3 regions of the Neobacillus niacini genome follow, and region 1 is predicted to be linked to each of the others. Evidence: riboswitches for the same ligand, from Rfam matches in the RefSeq annotation. Region 1 holds a riboswitch; each other region holds the start of a gene.
The links. Region 1 has a riboswitch for cyclic di-AMP ahead of ACN6MT_RS21340 (APC family permease). Riboswitches for the same ligand answer to the same signal wherever they lie in the genome.

Region 1 (6,623 bases):
ATTCAATATTTATCATGTGAGAATTGCAGAGGCGACGATACTTTGGATTAGTATCTTTTCGGTGGCATGTCAATTGGTACAAATCTTTACTTTCCCTATGTGGAAAAAATGGGCGGAGGTAAAATCGAATACCCTCATGCTGGTATGGGCTGCGCTAGGAATGGCACTTGTTCCCTTTCTAACCGTCTTATCTACCAATTTGTTTTATTTGACTTGCGTTCAAGCTCTATCTGGATTTTTCATTTCTGGGGTTGTGCTCTTATTGTTCAACCTTCTGCTGGAGCAATCACCCGCCGAAACGAGAACGTATTGTATTACTACCTATAATGTACTCCTTTCATTTGTTGCCTTTATAGCCCCTCAGCTTGGTATTTTGCTACTAGAGGGACTAGGTATACAAACAGCAATGGAATTAAACTCTATATTGAGGATAGGAAGTGCATTTGTATTCCTTCTTATGTATTCACGCACCAGAAGATTTACTAAAGCTATGTTAGTAAAAAACTAGCAATTTTTCCTAGTAAATTGGCATTTTCTGTATGACTCAGTTGATATACTAGTCTTATGGAGGTGGTCCTTTGCCAAAAGGAAGTCAGGAAACAAAGTCTCATACAACTACCAACAACAATAAAAACACAGTACATGTAAACAACAACTTCAATCTAACCATTAACCTTGGAGATTCATTAAACCTACTAGCGCTAATTGGTGGTATCTACCTAATTAGAACCTTATTCAAAAGGTGCAATCAAAAACAACAGCAAGAAAAAATGTAATGGACTGCAGCTTCCATTACATTTTTTTTGCTCCATTGTGCCTCCATGGTGCCACCTACATGGTGCCTGTCACCATTTATGCAGTTATTCATAGTTTGACTGCATATCGCTTTCTTGATTTAAAGTACACCCATTCTTTGAAGCCTATTTCTTTGAGGCGGGCTTGGACGAGGTCAAATTCGTCTCCGACTCGCTCTGGGTCATGGGCGTCTGAGCCAAAGGTGACTTTTACTCCGTGATGGAGGGCCATTTCTAATATGTCATCGGCGGGGTACCAGCCTCCCACGTATTTGGTTTTTCCTGAGGTGTTGATTTCGATCGCGATATCGCATTCGGCTATCACCTTTAAGGTGTGTTCCACTGCGGCAGTTTGTATGTTAGAAAAGTCAGGATAGAAGCCTTTCATCGCATCAATATGACCAAGAATTTGAAACATGCCGCTAGCGGCGGATTGTTCAATTAATGAATAATAGGTTTCCTTCGTACGTATTTGTTCTTTTGTACTCAATCCTTCCCAGCGCTCTTTCTTAAAAATGCTCACCCCATCAACATGATGAACAGAACCAATAATATAATCAAATGGATATCGTTCAAAGTACGTTCTATAGGTATTGACATGTTCGGGAAAGAAATCTGCCTCAATTCCTAATAAGACATCAATTTTTCCAGCATACTCTTGTTTTAACTTTAGGACTTCCTCTACGTATTCAGGAAATTGACTTGTTGCCATGGTTATGTGTGGGAAGGGATGATCCTCTTTACTTGAAAAATAGGGGGTATGATCAGAGATTCCGATTATATTCAAACCCTTTTCTACTCCGGCTTCGATATAATCACGTATACTGCCCCTTGCATGCCCACACCGGTCATGGTGTGTATGTAAATCAAATTTCACCATTTGTTTATCACCTCTCCATATTTTCCCATACTCTGGTCCTTTCAATCAAATCCATAATACTATAAAACTTTTCAGTAAATCGAATCGTATATAGACTTTTCCATTTTACTCCATTCCTTGTCCAATCCAAAAGGCAAACTTTTTCATATATATAAGTAATATTGTGAATGAGAGGTGTTTTATGGAAAGTTGTAACTGTCGTAGAAACGTATCGGCAACGGCCGTTCCAGTCGAAACCTTAATTAATCGTTTCCCTTCTTGCGGCATTATTACTGTATCTGCACGAATTTGTGATGTTGAATGTAAAGCCAATAATAGTTTTATTTCCATTCTTTATGGTGACGATATAAATCAAAACAATAGCTTTGTTTTTACATCCGCTGCTCCCGGTTTACCAACCTATGAACCCGTATCCGGCGGTGGTATCGGTATGATTTTAACAGCAGAAGGACAAGCCTCCGGAGTCAACTTTTATGACAATGCCGTCCTAACAAACATACATTTTTTGCATGAAACGATTATCGGTACTGCTATCTGTTCGATTATCTTAACTTCGAATGGTCGGACGTTTGAAGTTCCAGGATGTATCTTCACCAATCTAGGAAACAAAAATTAAGCAGCTCCCAAAACGGAAGCTGCTCTTTAATTATTTTTTCAAATGATATGGTACTGTTGTAATAATAACATTTCTTTTATATAACAGATATGCTTTTATTAGTAAGCTTGATTGGTTGTGCAAGATATTGTGCCAGCCTTTTTTTGGAATGAATTGTGGAATGACAACTGTCACTCGGTAATTCGCTTCACTGGCTTTATGCTGAACAGTATCGACAAATTTTGTCAAAGGCTGGATGATACTCCTATAATAGGAATGCAGGGTGACAAGTCTTACATCCGGCTGCCACTTATTCCATTTTTCCTCGAATTTCTTTTCATCGTCCCTTTCAAAGGAAACATAGACTGCAAGTACTTGGTCGGCACCCAGGGATTTTGCATAATTCAGTGAGTTTTCAACCACTTGCGTAATCCCTGCAACAGGTACAATGATAACATTCCCTTCTATTGGCACTGCAGGCTCTTCACAATTTAATCGCAGCTGCTCTCCTACTGCTTCATAATGCTTTCTAATTCGGTAAAAGACAAAAACAATCACTGGTAAGAAAACTAATACTGGCCAAACCTGTGCAAATTTAGTTAAAAAGAACATAATAGTTACGACAAAGCAGATAATAGCACCCATGGTATTAATAATAAGCTTAGACACCCAGCCCTGAGGCTTTTCACGAAGCCATTTTATCATCATCCCCGTTTGAGACAAAGTAAACGGAATAAAGACCCCAATGGCATAAAGTGGAATTAAGTGCTCCGTTTGGCCTTTGAAAAAGATGATTAACAAAATGGATGCTAAACCTAATGTGAGAATTCCATTTGAATACCCTAATCGGTCGCCTCTTATCTTGAACATTCTTGGAATAAATTTATCATTCGCAAGATTGACTGCCAGCAATGGAAAAGCTGTATATCCTGTATTTGCCGCAAGAATTAAAATCAAGGCCGTTGTACCTTGTATAAAGAAATACATAAAATTACGTCCAAATGTTTGCTCCGCAATCTGAGAAACAACTGTAACCTTTTCATTGGGAGTAATGCCATAATAATAAGCTAACATTACAATCCCCGAAAATAAGATTGCCAGTAGTCCCCCCATTGCCGCCAACGTTTTAGCAGCATTATTAGGAGCTGGATCTTTAAAGTTCGGAATGGCATTCGATATCGCCTCAACTCCGGTAAGGGCTGAACTGCCTGAGGCAAATGCCCTTAAGAGCAAAAATAAAGATATACCAGCAATAGGTGTTCCAACTGGTGTATGCAATTCTGCTGGGACCTGCCCTGTTAAAATATTGAATATTCCTACACCAATCATAATAAATAAAGCTAGGACGAATAAATATACAGGATATGCTAAAATAGTAGCAGACTCTGTTACACCTCTCAGGTTTAAAGTAGTAATAAATATGACAAAAATAATCGCAATCCCCACGTTATGGTCATGCAGGGCTGGAAAGGCTGATGTAATGGCGTCGGTTCCAGCAGATACACTAACAGCTACCGTTAAGATATAGTCAACTAGTAATGACCCACCCGATATCAGCCCATAATTGATACCTAAGTTTTCCTTTGATACTACATAGGCTCCTCCACCATGCGGGTAGGCAAAAATAATTTGTCGATACGATAAAATTAGTGCTGCCAGTAAAACCAATACACCGATTGCAATTGGAATCGAATACCAAAAGGCTGCCGCACTAACCGTTACGAGGACAATGAGGATTTGCTCCGGACCATAAGCCACAGATGATAATGCGTCAGATGAAAGAATGGCCAACGCTTTTGTTTTATTTAGCTTTTGTTCCCCTAATTCTGTTGATTTTAAAGGTCTGCCGATTAATAATCTTTTGACCGAAGATACCATATGCTCTGCACCACCGAGTTTTCTATTAAGTTACTTTTCTTATCTTGCTAAAAAAACACAAAAAAATGCCTGCAAGTCAAAGATAAATAGACCTGCAGACATAATAATTTTGTCTCACAAGCTCCACCTTCCTTCTCATTAACGCTTACGAGGTTAGCTGTCGGATTCGGGCCATTGAGTAGCCCTACCTATTAAAGGATTCACCCCTTGGATATACTATCCATATGAATGGGTCCCCCGCACCAATTTGGTCTCAGCGATTTAGAAATATGAAACTGTGATTATCATACTCCTGTGTTTCTCAAATGTAAATCATAATTTTTAATAAATAAAGATTGGAGAAAAATATATGTCTAAAAAGAAAAAGCCTCTTTTGAGTGATGAATTTTTAGATGAATTGGCATATGAAATCAATGAGTTATATGGACGCCCTGGAGAAGAAAACGAAGAAAATAACCATGAACAAGATGATTAAACCTTTCAATAATAATTTCACAATAACAATGGTACACTTGTCCAAATTGTAAGAATCGCCCCCATTTTTAAGACCATCTCTATTATTGGTACATATAATAACTTATCCAATAATATGGTTTGGGGGAATAAAAATGAATAATGTTATTCTGCTATCAAGAAACACCTCTAACAGTGGGATATTAACCTTACATCCCGTTTTAGCAGAATCAATGGGAATCACTCAAATTACGGCAAGAAAAATCAGGTTTGGAGCAAAAACCTTTCAATCAATTGTAGACACCTCTGATGAACTGCCGACAAATGGGGCAAGCCTATCTGATGATATTTTGGACATGCTTAATATACCACAGTATTGCAGTCTTGAAATGAAGCAGAATGGCAACGAAATACACATTGGACCCTTTATCGGCTTACTTGCAGGATATTATCAAAGCTCGATTAAAAAATATCTTGATCATCTTCGTGATTATGTTTTACTTTATCGTGAAATTAAGGGTGCCATCCTCGTCTTTTCTCTTGACCGTGTGGATAAAGTCAATCAGCTGGTCGAAGGTTACCTTTATAATCCACGAACAAAACAATGGGATGAAGGAACCTACCCATACCCAGCCTCTATTTTTGTGATGACATCTTCCGTGAGCACCGCCTGGATACAACATTTCAAAACGATTATCGGAAATGTCGTTTTTAATGATTTCTTTCTTAATCGATGGAGTATTCACAAAAAATTGGCTAGTTCCATCGGGGTAAAATGTTATCTTCCTGACACCAATCTTTATGGCTCACCTCAAGATCTATACTACTTTTTAAAGAAATTTCCTAATTTAACGGTCAAACCGCTTAACAGTTCCAACCGGCAGGCATATAGAGTTTTACTAAAAGATTCAAACTCACTTGTAATAACAAATTTAACAAATTGGGAAACAAAGAATTATAGATTTAATAATCGTGATCAAGCCTATTCAATCTTTAGTAAATATTTTAAAGATGGAGAAAACCTCATACAAGAATCCATTGATGTAACTGGTTATCGTACCATCACCATTCGGTTTATTACGGTTAAAGACGATACAGGTCAATGGCAGGTTATGGGTTCGTTTACGAGAGGCGATCAATCTGTAAAAAACGATGGTAAATTACTGCCATTGGTCAAATTTGAAAAGGAAATTGTAAAAGATTTCTTGCAGCAAAGTGATTTGCATGCTTCCTTGACCTTTGAAGAATTGAACAATATTGCGATTGATACGGTACATGAAATAGAAGGTTTGGGTGTACATTTTGCAAACGCAGCTATTGATATTACGGTTGGAGAATTAGGTGATATCTGGATTTCAGAGATTGACCACTGCAACCCATCACATGATTTTGCTTTAGTAGCTGGATACCCAGACCTTTACTATGAAATTTTAAAAACCAATATGCTTTATGCAAAGAAACTTGCAGGTTTTTAACAGTAAAAAGTGCTTTTATCAAAATTGATAGCAAAGAGTGGATTGGAGCGAAAGGTGCTTGACTCCTGCGGGATGTAGAGGAAAAGTCGAGACCCCACAGACGCGCAGCGTCGAGGAGGCTCGACTTCCTCCCCGCGGAAAGCAAGCACCTGTAGCGGAAAGGAACGGTCCATTTGTATAAAATAAACTACATTCTATACAAAAAGAGCCAAAAGAAGAGACTGTCGAGAGTTTCTCGGCAGCCTGAGAGCTAAATAGCTCTTTTTGCTGTTTCGATTATTTCCTTTAATTCATTCGTAAAACCTTTCACTGCTTTATTGCCTAACACGGTTACGGGAACACCAAGAAATCCGTACTTTTCCACTTCAAGTTGATATTCGGGATTTATTGAGATATCTCTCACTTCATGTGGAATGCCTTCCTCAGTAAGTACTTTTTTCACCATTGTGCATTCAATACAGTCGTTAGTTGTATAGACGATAACTCCTTTTTCCATTGCTTCCTCCCCTTCCACCTGTAGCTACTCTACTTAAAAAATATATGTTCTG
Region 2 (6,623 bases), 1.2 Mb from region 1:
ACCTTTGCTTCTAGTTCACTGACAATGGAATACAATCTTTCAAGTTCAGCATTGCTTTCCATTGCTTTTACTGTTCCTTTCCTAACTTTCTTTTCTTGTACCGGAGTAATTTCTTGAAGCAAAGTTCCATTTTGGATTTGTGTCTGAATATTTTTTAGAAGTTGTATATCCTCATTATTAAAATGATAATGTCCTCGCTCATTCCGTTCCATCGGCAGTTCTAGCTGTTTTACCCATCGCTGTATGGTACTAGCTGAAACACCTAATAATTTTGCAACTTGGTTGGTATTCATCATCATTCCTCCCGCTTAAAATTTTGACTAAAGCAGCAAGTGTCAATACTCTATGACTCCCAAAATTTCCACCATTTCTTCTCTTTTGCCGCGGCTACATCTCGAAAACTTGTTAACAAATCCTGAAAGGCTGCTTCTCTTTGAGTAATTTCATGGCGGAATTGGTCTCGTTCTTTGCCACGCTCAAAACGGTCGATTTCAATCACTTCCGTTAGGTTAAAGATTTCTGTATTTGTAATATCTACATAATGCGCCAGTTCTTCTGTGGATTGAGATAATTGCTTTGATAGTGTATAAATCTCCTCTGAAGTTTCGTGAGAGGCATTGACGATACTTTTTGATAAATAAAGCAGTCTATCGGTTGTCTGTTCTGCATTTTTTTCTAGATGGCCAGTTAGATGTTGAAATTCAGCTTTTGTTGTTTCTGTGGACTTAGTAATTGATTCAGAAAGAGTATTAACCGTATAATGTGTGCCATCTGCAATTTCCTTTTTAACCTCTTCAACGACTTCCTTTCGGAGAACATTTCTAATTTCCTCTTTTACTTCATTTAAGAAAGTTTGTTTGTAGTGATCCATAGCCACGAAAAATTCATCGGCATTTTTAATGGCAAGCTCCTCATTCGGTACAGGAGTTCGTTCTTGGGCAGCAATTGCCAACTCTTGGACTTCTGGCCCGGGAATTTCTTCTACCGGTTCAGAGATTTCTACTGCAGCTTCAGAAACTTCTTCTTCGGATTGGGAAAGTTCTTCAACAAAATCAGCAGCTATATCATCAGGAAGATAGATTTCATCTTCCAGTTCAGAAATTATGTTTTCAATATCAGTTTCGCCACGTAGGGTTTGTAAAATCATTGTCGTATTTAGTTTTTTATCATGCAGTTCTTTAATTTCTAAAAGTAAATCTATTTCTACTTGTGAATAAATTCTAGCTCCTTGTTTGGTACGAGGAATATCTAAAAATTCTTCAAGTTCTTCTTCCCATTTCTTTAATGTAGCAGGTTTAACATTTATTTTTTTGGAAACTTCCTTTAATGTGAAAGTTCTCATAAGTATTCAAATCCCTTCTATCTAATTTACGGTAAAACAGCTCTTGATAGTAAATTCTCTATGAAACCCCTCATTTTCCTGCAGGGTGACAAAAGCTATCAAAACAAGACGTATAACACGAAATACCAACAAATTTATGCAAAAAAAGCTGTGCGCAATGCACAGCTTTTGTTTATTCAACAATCCCTAGGATTTTTAATCCGTTAAAAATTCCTGAATCATTTACGGTTGTAGTTTTATGTTTCACATATTGAAAGAGGTCAGGATGACCATTTCCCATCGCAAACCCTTCACCGACACTCATCAGCATTTCTTTATCATTTAAGCCGTCTCCAAACGCAATAGCACTTTCCTTTGAAAGACCCAAATGCTCAAGTATGTACTGAACGGCAATCCCTTTATTGACTTTGTCTCTAATGACATCATAACAATGTCGCATTCCTTCAAGGTTTACTTGGGATAAGTGAATTTCATCTTCCATTTTATATAAAGCTATTTCCTCAGATTCAACGTTTATTAAGGTCATTCCAAGAACCTCATAATCGCTTGTTGGTAAATAAGTGTCGTTTTTATGTAAATGGAACTTCACGATAAATTCTTTCACACAATCTGCTTCTAGGTCAGTGAATATATTTTGATCCTTGGTATAGAAAACCAGTTCATGTTGATTCTTTTTCGCTATGTCAATGAATTGTTTAACACTTTCCTTTTTCATCGGTTCCCGGAAGAGGTCCTTACCTTGATAAATGGCGAAAGCACCATTATACCCGATAAGTGAGTTAACCTTTAACAGATCTGCAAGCTCTCTTATTTCGTGTAAGGGTCTGCCTGTTGCTAGGAAAACCTCTATCCCGGCTTTTTGAGCCTGCTGAATCGCTGTGATGGTAGTTTTATCAATGGAATCATCAGACTTGATGATGGTTCCATCAATATCTAAAAATAAAACTTTATATTTAGACATTGTCATGCTCCTTTTTTGATGTATGTTTTTTAGTTTACCATTTATAACTTATAGATAAAATAATCCTAGTGGGAATAATAGTACCAGATAACTTCGGCAAAAAGGGGAATCTAACAGTTATGTTAAGAAATATAATCTTTTTTCTGTTATTTATTAGCCTTCCGGCGCATGCAGTAGCACAGCAGAAGGTACCAATTTTAATTTACCATTCAATTAATGAATATAAGGGTCAAGGATCGAAGGAGTTATTTGTAACACCAAAGAATTTCGAAAAACAAATGCTTTTTTTGAAAAATAAAGGATATACTTTATTAACATTTGAGAGATGGAACGATATTGGGAATTATAACAAACCTATTTTTATAACATTTGATGATGGTTATAAGAATAATCAACATGCATTTGAAATCCTTCAAAAACTAAAAGATAACCAATTTAAGCCGTCAGCGACCTTTTTTGTCATTTCTGATTTTATTGGTCTTTCCAATCGATTATCTCAGTCTGAGTTAAAAGTGATGGCAGCATCCGGTATTATATCTGTTCAGTCCCACACAGCTACACATCCTGATTTGACAAAGTCAGATAATCTTCAATATGAATTAAAGGGATCAAAGGAAAAAATTGAGAGAATTACTGGAAAACCTGTCATTGCTCTCGCATATCCATATGGAAACGTTAATGATCGAGTGACTTCTGAAGTGAAGAAATATTATTCATTCGGATTAACTACAACACCAGAACTATTTACTAAGAAGGGGCTTAAAAACGAGCTTTTTTACCTTCCTCGTGTGTATGTAAAGTATTCTACCACTCTCGAAGAGTTTGCTGCTATGGTTAAATAATGGTCAAACAAGCACCAAATAGTGATGATTCATGAGCAATCGATAGAAAACTGAGTGTTTTTAGTTTAAATTGGAGACTTGCGAGTGAATTTACGTAAATATTCCTCTTTACAATGAATCAGGTTGAAGATAAAATTATCGTCATAATCCACACGAAATCCTATATGTCGGCCAAAACCCAAATGGGTACGGAGGAACCAATAATCAGGGGTTAATTCTACAAAGTAGAAAGGATGAGACAGTCTTTCGCCATCCTACCCGTCAGCTAACTTCGTCGGCTAAAGCGAAGGAGGTCATAGACCGCCAAGTACAGGGGCTTTTTTGTTTTTTTGAGACAGAATAAGCAGCTTGACTGAAATGGAGGGTCTTTTATTTATGCCTATTTTTAGGGAACAGGTGAAGAAAATGACATTAAAAGATTATTTAACGAAATTGAAAATTGGTTTGCCAAAAACAATGGTCCATCTCGATAAACAGGTATATGAGGCTGGAAGTGTTATTAATGGCACTATCGAGATAACGGGCGGAATGTTAAAAAATAGAATAAAAAGATATGATATTGACCTCGTGGGCATTGATTCAAAGGCCTTTGTAGAAGAAACATTAAATAGTCATTCTGTTTTCTGTTCTCTTGAGTGCAGTCCAAATCAGACCGGAAAGATTTCTTTTTTTATCGATGTTCCAGACGATATTAAAAAAGATCAAAATACCTTTCAATATTCGTTAATGATTAATATTGATCTAGGAAATGCAAATAATATTACTCAAAATGTACCGATTATGATAGGGGCCGTTTCATAGTATATCTATTAAACTAGTTATTCATTGTAAATCGGAAGATTATCCTATTTATTGATATAGCATTGTAAACTGCTAGAAATTTCTATGTAAACTTGCACAAGTATAATAAAGTTAACATATGACTTTATAGGCGGGTGCAATGATGGAAGAAACAATGGTAAAATCTTATTTACAGAAATCATTAGAAGAATGGAAGGATGATATTTCAGTAGTCCTTTCTGAAATTGATAAAGAATATGAAGAAGTGGCACAAGAATTAAAAGTTTACTCATACAAATACGGGATTACCAAGCAAGTTATCCAGTCGACAGTGAATGAGGAAATTATTGAGAGTATACGCCAAAGGTATCATAAACCGTTTGAGGAAAGTTATAATCAATTAAAGGAATATATAAAAGATTTAGAAGAGAAGCAACGCGTTTTTCATATGTTTGTGCAAAAAATTGATGAAGTAAACCGCAAGGAATCTTCTAAGGCTGCAAATGTATAATTCATAATATAGTCTGGTCCATATGGATCAGGCTTTTTTTATCATTCTTTGCGAATTATCGGCAAGTGGAGGAATTTTGCATATAGTAATTAACAGGATTTTATCGAGAGGTGCTGAAGTATGATTACTGCAAGGATCGGAAGCAAGTGTTATCGTCTGCCAGAAAATCTAGAGGATTATTTTAATAAGTTTCGGTCTGAGATTATTGGCATTGATCAGAAATTTCACTCGCCATTTGGTATGAAACCGATTATTTATGCGGATTGGACGGCAAGCGGAAGATTATTTCGACCTATTGAACAAAAAATCTCGGAGGTATTTGGTCCGTTTATGGCAAATACGCATACGGAATCCAATATAACGAGTCTAATGATGACCGGTATCTATAATCAATCAAGAAAAATCATTAAGGAACATGTAAATGCTGATGAGAACGACGCGCTAATTCTTGATGGTTTTGGAATGACGTCTGTTATGAATAAATTACAGAGATTACTGGGGCTTAGAGTACCAGAGCAATGGAGAGACAGCATGAAGATTGCTGAGAAACCCATTGTCTTTCTCACCCATATGGAGCACCATTCCAATCATACTTCATGGCTTGAAACAATGGCAGATGTTGAGATTATCAGGCCAGACGCGAGAGGCGGAATAGATGTAAGTCATCTGGAACACCTTCTTTATCATTATCGGGACAGAGGCATTAAGATTGGCTCCTTTACGGCTTGCTCGAACGTAACTGGAATACAAACCCCTTATCATCAGCTGGCAAAAATCATGCATAGGAACGGAGGACTTTGTTTTGTAGATTTTGCTGCCTCTGCACCCTATGTGAAGATTGATATGCACCCAAAAGATCCGTTGGAAAAACTCGACGCCATTCTCTTTTCTCCACATAAATTTTTAGGTGGACCCGGTACGAGTGGTGTCTTACTATTTGATAAAAGAATTTATACAAGTAAAGTACCAGATCATCCTGGAGGAGGAACGGTTACATGGACAAATCCTTGGGGTGGACACCAATACATTAAGGACATCGAGCTTCGGGAGGATGGTGGAACCCCTGGTATTCTTCAAGCAATCCGTACGGCTTTATGTATAAAATTAAAGGAACAAATGGGTGTTGAGAATATTTTAAAGAGAGAAAAAGAACAGTTAAAGCTGCTTTTAACTGGATTAGAAACGATTCCTAATCTGCATGTATTAGAGAGTCATCAACGAAACCGGATTGGGATAGTTTCATTTACTGTTACCAACATTCATTACAATCTTATTGTCCGGCTGTTAAATGACCGGTTTGGATTTCAGGTTCGAGGTGGATGTTCATGTGCCGGAACGTACGGTCATTATCTATTGAAAATAGACCAGAACAAATCTAAACAAATTTCAAATAAAATTGATTTAGGTGATTTGTCTTCCAAGCCAGGCTGGGTTAGGTTTTCGATACACCCGGTAATGTCTAATGCTGAAATTCAATTGTTTATTAGGGCGATGCAGGAGATTACGGCTAATATTGTGGAATGGAAAAATGATTATGTGTATGACCCGGCTACAAATGATTATTTTTATACAAAACACACTCGTGAGGATATGTCAGTATTCTTTAATCTAGAGGATTAATAGGATTACAAAAACTCAAAAGCTGCATTCTGACGCTAATCGTCCAGTTCGCAGCTTTTTTATGTGGCAACGCTTCTTATATCCCCACATATGTTAATAAGAAAAAGGTGGGGATAACATGATTCACATTGTGAAGCGGGGCGAAACACTTTACCAAATCTCTTTGGATTATCGGGTAAGCCTCGCCAGTCTTTATGCAGCCAATCCTGGGGTTAATTACCAGCAGTTATATGTAGGACAAAAAATTCAAATCCCAGGACTGCCGGATCCAAATACAATTCCCTATTCGATACAAATTTCGATAGGGAAGAGGAGACTTTCGTTATATAGAAATGGAAATGGAAGATTAGAAAAAATCTATCCGATTGCAGTAGGGAAAATGCTAACGGGAACCCCGACTGGTGATTTTGTCATAGTTAATCGACAAATGAATCCTGGCGGACCTTTTGGTGTATTGTGGATGTCTTTATCGAAGCAAGGTTATGGAATTCACGGTACGAATGATCCAAGTTCAATAGGAAAAGCAGTTTCACACGGTTGTGTGCGGATGCATAACCGTGATGTACT
Region 3 (6,623 bases), 280 kb from region 1:
GATTCAATCACTAAAACAAAATCCTTATGAACTTGGTATTGGGTTAGGTGTCTATGATATACACAGCCCGCGGATCCCAAGTGTAGAAGAAATCGACACCATCTTAAAAGACAGTTTAGAGATTATTTCAAAAGAACAATTTTGGGTGAACCCAGACTGTGGTTTAAAAACTCGAAATGAAAACGAAACCATTGCCTCATTAAAAAATATGGTGACAGCTGCTCGAAAACTTCGTCAACAGCAACAGCAAACCGTTTCCTAAAGGCTTCTTAGAAAAAAACAGGCTCCAAGTATTCCTAAGAGCCTGTTTTTTCTTGATTATTTATATTTTTTGTCAAAGTCAAACTCAACTTCCTCAAGTTTAACCATTTTTGTTTTCTTAATAAGTTTATATCCAACATATAAACTTAGGAAAAATGGAATACCTAAGTAAGCTGCTACCACTCCGCCCCAATCAATTTGGTCAGCAAGAAAGGCTTGGAAATTTTGAGCTAAGATGACGATAATTCCACAAGCAATCGCAAAGATCGGCCCAATCGGAAACCATTTCGCCTTATAAGGTAACCTGTCTAAAGAATGCCCTTGAGCCATAAGAGCTTTACGGAACCGGTAATGACTGATGGAAATACCCAGCCAAAAGATAAATCCTGTTATACTGATTGCATTCATTAACCAAATATAAACGGTACCATCTCCAAAAAATGAAGCTAAAAAGGCAAGCGCACCTATTGCACATGTTAGAATCATACCAGCAACCGGAACACCACGGTCGTTTAGTTTCCCAAAAATCTGCGGTGCTTGTCCCGCTTTCGCCATCGAATACAACATCCGTGTCGAAGCATACAAGCTAGAATTACCAGCAGATAATACGGCCGTTAAGATTACTGCATTCATAAGTGACGCAGCAAAAGCAATCCCTGCCTTTTCAAATATGAGGGTAAATGGACTGACCATCACACTATCATTTTGTAAATTCGGATTGGTATAAGGAATAAGAAGACCGATTACAGCAATCGCCAAAATATAAAAAATCAAGATTCTCCAGAAAACATTTTTAATCGCCTTCGGTACATTTTTCGCTGGATCCTCACTTTCTCCTGCGGTAACCCCTACGATTTCTGTACCTTGGAATGAAAAACCTGCTGCAATAAAAACAACAAATACACTTAAAATACCGCCTGAAAAAGGAGCTTTATCCACTGTGAAATTTTTAAACCCTACTGCTTCTCCTCCCATAATGCCGAAAATCATCAGTAAGCCAACAATAATAAAGATAACAATCGCTGATACTTTAATTAAGGATAGCCAGTATTCCCCTTCCCCATAACCCTTAACAGATAAATAATTTAATAGAAATATAAGTGCTAAAAATGATCCACTCCATACCAAAGAAGGGCTATCCGGAAACCAGAATTTCATAATCATCGTTGAGGCGGCTAACTCAGCTGCAATGGTCATCGCCCAACTAAACCAGTACGTCCATCCAATTGCAAAACCAAATGCCGGATCGACAAATCTTGTGCCATATGTGCTAAAGGAACCGCTTACAGGCATAAAAGCAGCCATTTCTCCTAAACTAGTCATGATAAAAAAGACCATTGCGCCAACTATTGCATATGCAAGCAATGCTCCACCGGGTCCGGCTGAACTGATCGCTGCCCCGCTGCTCAAGAACAGTCCAGTACCAATCGCACCTCCGATTGAAATCATCGTTAAATGCCGGGATTTTAACTCTCGTTTTAATGTTTGTTCATGCTGTTTATTCACTGAATGCTGGAATTTTTCCATTTCACGTTCTGGTAACATGTACCTCAGTCCTTTCATTTTTTAATAGAAAGCGATTACAGACAGATCATTGCATTACCTTGTCGTATGTACGGACCCCTTAATAATAGAACACCCAGAAATGGACAAAAAAGTGTCTACAAGTCACGGGAAATAAACTTGTAGACACTAAATAATCGGGTCACAAGTTCCACCTTCCTTCTCAATAACGCTTACGAGGTTAGCTGTCGGATTCGGGCCTCCTGAGTAGCCCTACCTTAAAAAGGATTCACCCCTTGGATTGTTTACATCCATATGGTTCCCCCGTGCCTAATAGGTTTCAGCGATTTAGAAATTTGAAACTATTTTCAATATTATAATAGTTACTATTTTAAGAAAAGTAAAATAATTTTTTACAAAAATATAAAAAATATCTAAAATTCCTTTAAAACACTGTCTATGCTTCTTTATAAAGGATATTTTCTTCCAAAATCTTATTCAACTACATCAAAATCATTATAGTAGATCACTTCACTGAGGAATTTACATCCTTCTATACTCTTGTAAGTGGCAGTTGCTTCCTCTTTATTATCAAATTCAAACATACGAATACTTGATTCTGAATACACCGTAATGACCCACATACTAATGCCCTCCTATTCAATGATTTTTTTAGACCGAGCCTTCCTAATATTTCTGTAAAATCAAATCAGGTTTTCTATGCCCTGGTTCTCACCATTAGCAACATAGAGATGTTTTATATCTTGTATTTTTATAATGCAATAAGTGTGCCAAATGTTTTTCCTAGTAGGATTCTACATTTTAGTATTCTTAACAAGCTATTACTGCAAAATTTTTTTGCTATGCCAAAATATTTTGCGTAATAATGTTTATATTGTGCCTACAAAGGTGACCTTTGTATTGACTGGAGGTAGTTTTCATGGGAATGGTTACAGACGCAAAATTCCATTTATATAAAGAAAAAATTGTTTCTCTAGATTTGCCCTTAACAGATCACGATCTATTAAATTCCTCATTCTTATTGAAAAAAGATGAAAAGAAAAAACTTGAAGTTTATTACACCCCATTTGACTACATTAATGAGAAAGCTCGTGTTGTTATTGCAGGGATTACACCTGGACTACACCAGATGAAAAAAGCGTATAGAACTGTGATTGAGAATAGACATTTACATGATGAGGAGCTCCTTCATAAGGTTAAAAAAAGTGCTAGCTTCGAGGGACCGATGAGAAAAAACCTTATAACGATGTTGGATGAACTTGACTTGCCAAGATACCTGGGCATTTCTTCAACAAGCGATTTATTTGGAACAGCTAGTCATCTTGTCTACACTACCTCCATCCTCCCGCATGCAGTCTTTTTTAATCATAAAAATTTTAACGGTTCACGACCAGATATATTAAAAACGGAAATGCTATTGGAATTTGTAAAAAATAATTTTATTAAGGATATCTCTAGAATTGAACATCCATTGATTATCCCTTTAGGGGTAAAGGTAAGCAAAGTGCTTGACCACTGTTATAAAAATAAACATACTTTGAAGGGATTCCCTCACCCTTCAGGGAGTAATGGTCATCGACATAAACAATTTCAGGAAAATTTACAGGAAATGAAGAGACAAGTGGAGAATTATTTTCATATAAATGGTTAGGAGTTTTTTAAAATGGAAAAAATCGCGATTATTTCAGATATTCATGGAAATATCCCTGCATTAGAATCGGTACTGGCTGACATCTATTCTAGACAAATTCAGAGAATTATTTGCTTAGGTGACTTAGTGGGTAAAGGGCCACAATCAAGCGTGGCCATACAAATGATTCAAAAGCATTGTGAAACGGTGGTGAGAGGCAATTGGGATGATTTCTTTCCTAAACCTCAAGAGTCCGACACCATCAAATGGCACCAAAACCAATTAACGAAAGTACAAATGAATGATTTAAAAGAACTGCCGTTTTCAATAGAATTTATAATGAGCGGTAAGCTAGTCAGAATGTTTCATGCTTCACCGCGGAGTGTGTACGAAAGAATTCAACCGTGGGATGCACTTGAACGTCGCTTAAGTATGTTCGAAAACACAGACCACACAGAAAACATAGCAGGAAAAAGAGAGCCAGATGTTGTATTTTATGGAGATATTCATAATGCCTACCAGCAAAATATTAAAGGGAAAACATTATGCAACGTGGGCAGTGTAGGAAATCCGCTTGACCTCACGCAAGCCTCCTACGCCATTCTTGAGGGAGAATATAACCAAAGTGAAAATGGAGTTTTTTCGATACAGCTTGTTCGAGTTCCATATGATATTGAGGCATCCATACAGATAGCGAAAGAAATGGAAATGCCCGAGCTTGAGGAATATATTCAAGAATTAACAACAGCAAAATATCGAGGGTTAAAAAAGTAGAGATTTTATGTGTAAACACAAAACAAGTACCTCTGAGATGAGAGGTACTTGTTTTCAGTCTAAATTATTTTGTCGCTGGTGAAACAGAAACTTCTGGTGATGTTACCTTATCGTAAAAGTCTGCAAATTTATCACGATCGGCGCTGTCACGATAAGCCATTGCGACACGCGGGTGTTCATTCAATACTCCAGAAATCATATACGGAATGATGTAACCCCACTCCCACTTCTGGCGCATGTCGAGCATGTGCTTTTCAATCATTTCTAGTACTGGTTTCAATTCATAGCTTGGCTTTTGGATGTAGCTTACAAGTAGTTCTGTGTTACAGTTACCTGCAGCACGGCCCATGCCATAAACAGATGAATCTAAGTATGTAACCCCATTTTGCATTGCCGCTAATGTATTGGCGAATGCTAACTGCATGTTGTTATGGGTATGGATTCCAAGCTCTTTGTTTGGAATTAATTCTTGGAATCTTTTCACTTGGTGTTCGATATCAGCAGGATCCAAGCTTCCGAAAGAATCAACGATATAGACAACATCTACAGGACTTTCTCTCACCATATCAAATGCTTTTGTAAGCTGCTTTTCAGGTACACTCGATAACGCCATAATATTTAGTGAAGTCTCATAACCCAAATCATGGAACATTTGTACAAGCTCTAATCCTTTATCAACTTCTCGGATATAACATGCGACTCGAATCATATCTAAAACACTTTGATCACGTGGTAAAATATCATTTGGATCTACACGGCCAATATCCACAAGAGCAGAAAACTTAGTGGATTTTTTTTCAGGGAAGATTTCCTTTAAGAAATTATCGTCTAGAAATCTCCATGGATTTGGCTCAGTCGCGTTCAGTAGTTTTGGGGAGTTTTTGTAACCAATCTCCATGTATTCTACACCAGCAGCACTTAAGCTATTATATAAGTCTTGAACAAATTCGACACTGAAATCCCAATTGTTAACTAAGCCTCCATCTCGAATGGTGCAGTCTAAAATTTTACTACGTTGTCCCATGAAAGTAATTCCTCCTGTATATCCTTTTTTGTCATTATTTGTAAGCCTTTTGCTTTAAAGTACTAAAATTCTTACTGTGTTTATATCATGTTTCATTCAAGCGAGTCAATGCTATTTTCCAAAAATTCTTTTTTTTTACAAATTAAAAGCCAATCTCCCAACATGTATGTCGGAAAGATTGGCTTTTTTATAACATTACACTGCTTCAGTTAAAGTATGAATTTCTTCCTGTTTACCTTTTCCTTTTTGCAAAGTAATCATTGCTAGGAAGGAGATACAATAAAGTGCCGCAAGATATCCCATGGCTACTGTTACATTTGCGTTTTGCAGGATATATCCTACTAATATTGGAGATAATCCCCCTAAGGCTCTACCGAAGTTAAAAATGGTATTGGTTGCTGTACTACGAATTTCAACAGAGTAATATTTGCTAATTAAAGCTCCGTAACCTGCAAACATTCCATTCGAGAAGAACCCAACAATTGCACCGCCAATCAGAAGTCCTGTACTGCCTGAAGCATAGGAATATAGGAAGACCGCAACAGCAGAAGCGGATAAGAAGATTCCGTACGAACGCTTCATTCCAAACCGATCCATGAATTGTCCAAATGTTAACATACCTGCAATCATCCCTGCTGCTGTACTAATCGTCCAAAGAGCCGAGCTTGAAACGGATAAGCCTTGAGATTGTTGGAGCATGGATGGCAGCCAAATCATCAAACCATTATAACCAGCAATTTGGACAGTTGCCATGATTGCTAAAGCAAGTGTTGTTACTGTAGTTCTAGGTGTAGCAAATAATTGCTTAAGTTTTCCCTGCTTCTGAACGAGTTGCTTTTTCTTTTGCGATTCAAGCCATGCTGGTGATTCGTCTAGTTTCTTTCGAACGATAAAGGCGAAAATAACCGGTGCCAATCCAACAAAGAACAACCCTCTCCATCCCCAAGACGGAAGAATCATCGCACTAAGAAGGGCCGCAAGGATAACACCGTATTGAGCACCGACACTAACATAAGAGGAAGCGCGCCCTTGTTTATTTTTTGGCCAGGCTTCAGCCACTAGAGCCATTCCAATTCCATATTCTCCACCTGCACCTAAGCCGGCAATAAATCTAAATAAATATACTTGTTCAATATTTTGTGCAAGACCGGTTAATGCTGTTCCGACCGCAAATAATAGAATCGTATAAGTAAAGATTCGAACTCTCCCAAATTTATCTGCTAAAATACCGAAAATAACTCCCCCAGCTAGCATTCCTAAATTAGTAATGGAGGAAATAAGTCCGCCTGCTGCCATATCGATATGAAACTCCGCAATAATCATCGACATCGCAAAGGATATAAACATAATATCCATGCCCTCTAATGTTAAACCTGCTACTGACGCGACTACTGTTTTTTTACGATAATC

Region 2: linked by a shared signal. The riboswitch ahead of ACN6MT_RS15325 (sporulation protein) and the one ahead of ACN6MT_RS21340 (APC family permease) in region 1 are both predicted to bind cyclic di-AMP.
Region 3: linked by a shared signal. The riboswitch ahead of ACN6MT_RS22685 (amino acid permease) and the one ahead of ACN6MT_RS21340 (APC family permease) in region 1 are both predicted to bind cyclic di-AMP.

The regions. Positions count from the first base shown of each region.
Region 1 is NZ_CP183883.1:4,312,249-4,318,871, forward strand. It holds gene ACN6MT_RS21320 (MFS transporter) at 1-508, shown strand, start outside; gene ACN6MT_RS21325 (hypothetical protein) at 579-776, shown strand; gene ACN6MT_RS21330 (histidinol-phosphatase) at 865-1,671, opposite strand; gene ACN6MT_RS21335 (hypothetical protein) at 1,856-2,290, shown strand; gene ACN6MT_RS21340 (APC family permease) at 2,321-4,147, opposite strand; cyclic di-AMP (ydaO/yuaA leader) riboswitch at 4,275-4,416, opposite strand; gene ACN6MT_RS21345 (bacitracin ABC transporter ATP-binding protein) at 4,497-4,622, shown strand; gene ACN6MT_RS21350 (YheC/YheD family protein) at 4,756-6,075, shown strand; gene ACN6MT_RS21355 (glutaredoxin family protein) at 6,326-6,571, opposite strand; gene ACN6MT_RS21360 (metallophosphoesterase family protein) at 6,601-6,623, opposite strand, start outside.
Region 2 is NZ_CP183883.1:3,108,908-3,115,530, forward strand. It holds gene ACN6MT_RS15305 (MerR family transcriptional regulator) at 1-293, opposite strand, end outside; gene ACN6MT_RS15310 (MerR family transcriptional regulator) at 344-1,342, opposite strand; gene ACN6MT_RS15315 (HAD family hydrolase) at 1,515-2,303, opposite strand; gene ACN6MT_RS15320 (polysaccharide deacetylase family protein) at 2,423-3,145, shown strand; cyclic di-AMP (ydaO/yuaA leader) riboswitch at 3,305-3,440, shown strand; gene ACN6MT_RS15325 (sporulation protein) at 3,521-3,946, shown strand; gene ACN6MT_RS15330 (hypothetical protein) at 4,089-4,436, shown strand; gene ACN6MT_RS15335 (aminotransferase class V-fold PLP-dependent enzyme) at 4,557-6,056, shown strand; gene ACN6MT_RS15340 (L,D-transpeptidase family protein) at 6,175-6,623, shown strand, end outside.
Region 3 is NZ_CP183883.1:4,594,759-4,601,381, forward strand. It holds gene metE (5-methyltetrahydropteroyltriglutamate--homocysteine S-methyltransferase) at 1-262, shown strand, start outside; gene ACN6MT_RS22685 (amino acid permease) at 319-1,788, opposite strand; cyclic di-AMP (ydaO/yuaA leader) riboswitch at 1,980-2,120, opposite strand; gene ACN6MT_RS22690 (hypothetical protein) at 2,259-2,408, opposite strand; gene ACN6MT_RS22695 (hypothetical protein) at 2,705-3,436, shown strand; gene ACN6MT_RS22700 (metallophosphoesterase family protein) at 3,449-4,189, shown strand; gene ACN6MT_RS22705 (aldolase catalytic domain-containing protein) at 4,254-5,213, opposite strand; gene ACN6MT_RS22710 (MFS transporter) at 5,409-6,623, opposite strand, start outside.